Asticcacaulis excentricus CB 48: one gene and its partner. The protein of the gene in region 2 binds, or shares a complex with, the protein of the main gene of each other region. Links are inferred from orthologs where the notes say so. Each region holds a gene or a part of one and is shown on either strand. Other genes may lie near its edges.

Evidence for each region. Proteins that work in one complex are often made in the same cells at the same time.
Region 1: the proteins of rpsG (region 2) and tig are in contact, whole or in part, in a crystal structure (PDB 3GTY), measured with the Thermotoga maritima proteins. The link is inferred for Asticcacaulis excentricus CB 48 from one-to-one orthologs. Residues at the interface, in WP_004081843.1 of Thermotoga maritima: Lys34, Lys52, Lys55, Glu59, Arg62, Gln63, Glu66, Asn67, Lys69, Val71, Arg95, Ala109, Lys110, Lys111, Gly112, Arg113, Pro114, Glu117, Glu121, Ile124, Ala125, Tyr127, Asn128, Asn129, Thr130, Gly131, Lys135, Asp139, Arg142, Met143; in WP_004081061.1 of Thermotoga maritima: Glu122, Val124, Val129, Leu130, Tyr133, Glu188, Gly259, Ile262, Tyr263, Glu266, Ser270, Glu273, Gln274, Glu277, Arg308, Gln311, Ile312, Ser315, Tyr316, Glu325, Arg329, Arg336, Leu363, Phe366, Trp367, Arg373, Leu377, Arg381, Leu384, Glu387.

The regions. Positions count from the first base shown.
Region 1 is NC_014817.1:370,255-373,107, reverse strand. It holds tig (trigger factor), read right to left. Parts: upstream 2,171-2,853; coding sequence 830-2,170; downstream 1-829. Other genes in the region: ASTEX_RS13415 (dicarboxylate/amino acid:cation symporter), read right to left, coding at 2,718-2,853; ASTEX_RS13420 (hypothetical protein), read left to right, coding at 2,297-2,716; ASTEX_RS13430 (DUF2059 domain-containing protein), read right to left, coding at 199-708; ASTEX_RS13435 (ATP-dependent Clp protease proteolytic subunit), read right to left, coding at 1-66. UniProt on the Bacillus subtilis protein: Involved in protein export. Acts as a chaperone by maintaining the newly synthesized protein in an open conformation. Functions as a peptidyl-prolyl cis-trans isomerase.
Region 2 is NC_014816.1:992,532-995,602, reverse strand. The notes cover bases 206-2,930. They hold rpsG (30S ribosomal protein S7), read right to left. Parts: upstream 1,943-2,930; coding sequence 1,469-1,942; downstream 206-1,468. Other genes in these bases: ASTEX_RS04625 (globin-coupled sensor protein), read right to left, coding at 2,567-2,930; rpsL (30S ribosomal protein S12), read right to left, coding at 1,955-2,326; fusA (elongation factor G), read right to left, coding at 206-1,328. Outside these bases: more of fusA, read right to left, coding at 1-205; more of ASTEX_RS04625, read right to left, coding at 2,931-3,071.

The DNA.
Region 1 (2,853 bases), on a different replicon or contig from region 2:
GCGGCTCGATTGCTCGATGACCGTGGGGATCAGGTAGCTGGTCAGGTTTTCGACTGGATCGCGCATGGAAGTCCCTAAAGCGTTATGGGTTATGAGACCGCATCTAAGGCTGATTTGATTAACCGAAGGTGTGCGCAGTCCCCGTCGCGTTTAAATTGGCAATTTGCCCGCGCGTTTTCAAGTGGAGAAACGCCTAGATCAGGCCTTGGGCTTTTTAGCCGTCTTACAATCGATAACCGCACATACGCGCTTTTTCATATCTTCCTGAAACTCTGGCAGCAAGTCCATGGCAATTTTCGTGGCTTTAGGCATTACCAGAGGCATCTTCTCTAGGATTTTCTTGCCACGCGGGTCTTCATAGAAAGACACCATATATTCCAGCTCTTCCAATGTGTAGACCTCCGCGTATATTTCCGCGGAACGATCCATCATTTTCACCATATAGGCAGAAGTCGCGTCCATTGAGGCCTGCATAAGCTTCTGGGCTTTTTCCTCATCCAATTCAGGATTGTCACGCTTCATTTGCTCGACCATAGCAGGCCCCATAGAGCCAGTGACCTGAGACATCATCTTCTCAAAATCTATCGCCTTGAAATAACGCTTCACCAGCGCGATCTTCTCCGGTGTTGCGGCTTCTTGAGCCATGGCCGAAGGGGCCAGCCCGGCAGCGGCGAAAAACAGTGTGACAGCAATCAGAAAACGGCGCATGGCCTCCCCCCAGAAAAAATGACAGCTCTGCATAACAGATGCGAGCGGCGCGCCCACAAAAAAAGCGCAGGAGAGGCTTCTCCTGCGCTTTTCTTATTCCGGCAATACCGTCGAAACGGGATCAGTCCTCTTCGTCGGCCAGCAGGTCTTCCTTGCTGATCGGCTCCTCGCTCACCTTGGCGATGGCGAAGATGTGATCGACGACCTTTTCTTCATAGATCGGGGCGCGGATCTGAGCAGCGGCGGCGGGGTTCTGACGATAGAACTCGAACACCTGACGCTCCTGACCGGGGAAGTTGCGGGCTTCGCGGGCGATGGCCTGCGCCACTTCCTGCTCAGAGACCTGCACATTGTTCTTCGTACCGATTTCGGCGAGGACCAGACCGAGGCGCACGCGGCGCTCAGCGATCTTCATATATTCGCCCTTCAGTTCGTCTTCCGACTTGGCGGCGTCTTCTTCGGACAGTTGGCCAGCGGCCTTGTCCTGCTCGACCTGCTGCCAGATGCCGGCAAATTCGGCGTCCAGCATCTTCTTCGGCAGTTCGAACGAGTGCTTTTCGTCGAGGATGTCCAGCAGGGCGCGCTTCATCTTGAAGCGGGCGGCCTGAGCGTATTGCTGTTGCAGTTGGCCCTTGAGCAGGTCCTTCAGCGCGTCGAGACCTTCGAGGCCGAGGCCCTTCGCCCACTCATCGTCGGCCACGGCGTCCTTGGGGGCCGAGATTTCGTGCACAGTGGTTTCAAAGGTGGCTGCCTTGCCGGCCAGATTGGCCGCGCCGTAATCGGCCGGGAAGGTCACGTTCAGCACGCGCTCCTCGCCCTTCTTGGCGCCGATCAGTTGCTCTTCGAAGCCCGGAATGAACTGGCCCGAACCGATGACCAGCTCAGCGCCTTCCATCGAGCCGCCTTCGAAGACTTCGCCGTCGATCTTGCCCACGAAGTCGATCTTCAGCTTGTCGCCGTCCGCCGCCTTGGGGGCCTTGCCGCCCTTGGACTCATACGACTTCGTTTGCTTGAGGATGTTTTCGAGTTGCTCGTTCACTTCCTCTTCGGTCGGCTCATAGACCGGACGCTTCAGTTCGAGGGTCGAAGGATCGACCGGCTCGAATTCCGGCATCTGCTCAACCGAGATTTCATAGGCCAGATCGGCCTCACCCTTGATCACGGCGTCGATGTCACCGATCGGGTTCAGTTCCGGCTGGCTGGCCGGTCGCACCTTGTGCTGCTCCAGCGTGGCCTGCGAGGTTTCGTTGAGCTGCTCCTGAAGGACTTCGCTCATCAGTTCCTTGCCATACAGCTTGCGAACGTGCGCCGCGGGCACCTTGCCCGGACGGAAGCCCTTGATTTGCATCTTGGGCGCGATGTCCTTGATCTTGGCGTCCAGCTTGGCGGCCAGGATGTCCTTGGCCACGGTCACTTCATAGACGCGCGACAGACCTTCATTCAGTTTTTCAACGACTTGCATCGATCTATTTTACCTGTTGCGAAGGGCAGCTACCGAACATCGCGTTCGTTCCGCGGTTCGCCGTTAGAGACAAACAACCGCCCGCGCAGACCGCGGGCGGCAAATTCAAAGATGCGCTCTTATGGCATGAGCGGGGATAAGGTCAACGATAAAAGCATTAGAAAGGCGGTCTTTCCCGGCAATCAGACCCGTCAGGCAAAAAGAGCCACCGCGGACGTCAGGAGCTTTAGAAGATACGGAGACAGCACGGACAACAAGCCTAATGTCGCAATTTGTGCAAGCGCGTACACCGATGCCGTTTTCCACGATACGGAAAATACATTCACCGCCAACACGATGATCATGACCGCTGAGGTGAAAAGAAAATGTCTCCAGATCGTCTCAACATCAGACGACCTGTCAAAAAGCCACCAGACAAACGTTATGGGTAGGGCCGCGAGGAACGGAGACATCCACACCAATGACCACGTTCCTACACTCTGCCACCCGTACTCCCTATCTAGAACTGATTGGGAAATAAACCGCCGCATAGCTTATGCCCTGTAGCTTAGGTTTTGGGGGTCTCCGGCTCCGGGTCGCCCAGTTGGCCTTCCCATTTGGCTACCACCGCCGAGGCGACGGTATTGCCCACCACATTGGTTGCTGAGCGGCCCATGTCGAGCAGGTGATCGACCCCCAGCACG
Region 2 (3,071 bases):
TCGGTCGAAACGGTGAAGGAGGGGTCTTCGGCGGCCAGCTTCGACAGGGCGACGCCCAGCTTTTCCTGGTCGGCCTTCGACTTAGGTTCGACGGCAATCTCGATAACCGGGGCCGGGAATTCCATGCGCTCTAGGATGACCGGCGACTTCAGCGGATCGCAGAGCGTGTCGCCCGTGCGGGTGTCCTTGAGGCCTGCCAGAGCGACGATGTCGCCGGCATAGGCTTCCTTGATGTCTTCGCGGTTGTTGGAGTGCATGAGCAGCATACGGCCAACACGCTCACGCTTGTCGCGCGTCGAGTTGAGCAGGCCCATGCCGGTTTCCAGCTTGCCCGAATAGATGCGGCAGAAGGTCAGCGAACCAACGAAGGGGTCGTCCATAATCTTGAACGCCAGAACCGAGAGGGGTTCATCGTCCGAGGCCTTACGGGTGACTTCTTCTTCGGTCTTGTAGTCGATGCCTTTGGTCGCGGGGATATCGACCGGCGACGGCAGATAGTCCACAACGGCGTCGAGCAGCGTCTGAACGCCCTTGTTCTTGAACGCCGAACCGCAGAGGATCGGGAAGAAGGCCGAAGTCAGAACCGCCTTACGGATGCACTTCTTCAGGGTTTCTTCCGAGGGCTCATTGCCTTCGAGATAGGCTTCCATCGCCTCGTCGTCGAGTTCGACGGCGTTGTCGATGAGGTACTGACGGGCTTCGTTGGCCTTTTCGACCAGATCAGCCGGGATTTCTTCGTCGTGGTACGACGCGCCCAGGCCATCATTGTCCCACACCACGGCCTTCATGCGGACAACGTCCACAAGGCCCTTCAGTGAGGATTCGGAACCAATCGGGAACTGGATCGGCACAGCCTTGGCGCCCAGACGGTCGCGGATCGACTCGACCGACTTGTCGAAGTCGGCGCCGATCTTGTCCATCTTGTTGACGAAGACGATACGCGGCACGTTGTACTTGTCGGCCTGACGCCAGACGGTTTCAGTTTGCGGCTCAACACCGGCGTTACCGTCGAGCACGGCCACCGCGCCGTCGAGGACGCGGAGCGAACGCTCGACTTCGATGGTGAAGTCCACGTGGCCCGGCGTGTCGATGATGTTCAGGCGCTTGCCTTGCCAGAAGGCGGTCGTCGCGGCGGACGTGATGGTGATGCCGCGCTCCTGCTCCTGCTCCATCCAGTCCATGGTGGCAGCGCCATCGTGGACTTCGCCGATCTTGTGGCTCTTGCCGGTATAGTAGAGGATACGTTCCGTAGTCGTGGTCTTGCCGGCGTCGATGTGCGCCATGATACCAAAGTTACGGTAGTCCTCGATTTTGTGACTGCGGGGCATTGTACGGGCCTCAGACAAAAAGGGGATTCAAAAAAAGTGTGTAGGCACTATGCGTAAGCGCGGGAGACTTAATGAACAAAGTCGCCCGCGCCTTATAGACCTTTTTTGACAGGACCGTGACAGCCCTGTCCCGCAAGGAATTACCAGCGGTAGTGCGCGAACGCGCGGTTGGCTTCGGCCATCTTGTGCGTGTCTTCGCGCTTCTTGACTGCGGTGCCCCGGTTGTTGGAGGCGTCAAGCAGCTCACCGGCCAGCTTTTCGGTCATGGTGTTTTCACCACGCTTGCGCGCAGCGTTGACCAGCCAGCGGATGGCGAGAGCGCGGCGACGGTCCGGACGGACTTCGACGGGCACCTGATAGGTGGCACCGCCGACGCGGCGCGAACGCACTTCGATCGACGGGGCGACGTTGTCGAGAGCCGCATGGAAGGTCTCAACCGCAGTCGCGTCCTTCTTCTTGGCTTCGAGGATATCGAAAGCGCCGTAAACGATGTTTTCGGCGACGGCCTTCTTACCTTCGTACATGACGTAGTTCATGAACTTGGTGACAACCAGATCCCCGAACTTGGGATCGGGCAGAACTTCACGCTTCTCTGCGCGGTGACGACGTGACATAGGTCTCTATCCTTACTTCGGACGCTTCGCACCGTAGTGCGAACGGCGCTGCTTACGGTTCTTGACGCCTTGCGTGTCGAGCACGCCGCGCAGAATGTGGTAACGGACACCCGGAAGGTCCTTCACGCGGCCGCCGCGGATCAGAACCACGGAGTGTTCCTGAAGGTTGTGGCCGACGCCGGGGATGTAGCACACCGATTCGATGCCGGAGGTCAGACGGACCTTGGCGACCTTACGCAGAGCCGAGTTCGGCTTCTTCGGGGTCGTGGTGTAAACGCGCGTACACACGCCGCGACGCTGGGGCGAGCCCTTCAGGGCCGGCACCTTGTTGCGCTTTGGGTTCGGCTTGCGCGGCTTGCGGATAAGCTGGTTAATCGTGGGCATTTAATCTCTTGCCTTAGATGGGGAGGCCTGTGCCGTTTGGCCGGGCGACCTCGGTTGGGATGTAGCCTTCAGAAGCATCGGAAACGACAAACACAAAAGCCGCAACCCGCGCTTTGGGGGTTACGGCGGGCACGCAGGCCCTTGTCTCAATCGCTCTGAAAACGGACCTTTGCAGGTCCCGCCTCAAAAAAGATTGGGGGGCTATACAGGAGCCCCCCTGACGGGTCAAGCGGGATTCGCTCAGGCGCTCTTTCGCGTGACCACCGCGTGCTGACGCAAGGTGTCAAAGAAGGTCTGCACCTGCTGGCTGAGTTGCGCTGCGTCGCTGTTGAGCGAGGCTGCGGCCCCTCCGACCACGCTAGACGTACCCGCCGTATGGTCGATGGCTTCGGTGACGCGCGCTATGTTTTCCGACAGGGCCTGCGCCCCGCTGGAGGTCCGCATGACGCTGCGGGCGATTTCCTGCGTCGCGGCCCCCTGCTCTTCGGCCGTCGCGGCAATGGCGGTGGCGATCTGCTCCACCTCGCTCATCGAGCTGGAGATGCGTTCAATGGCAGACACGGCGTTGCGCGTCGCGTTCTGTATCTCATTAATCTGACGTGTGATGTCATCGGTGGCGCGCGAGGTCTGGGTGGCCAGTTGCTTGACCTCGGTGGCGACAACGGCGAAGCCGCGTCCCGCCTCCCCTGCCCGCGCCGCCTCAATCGTGGCATTGAGGGCCAGCAGGTTGGTCTGCGAGGCGATA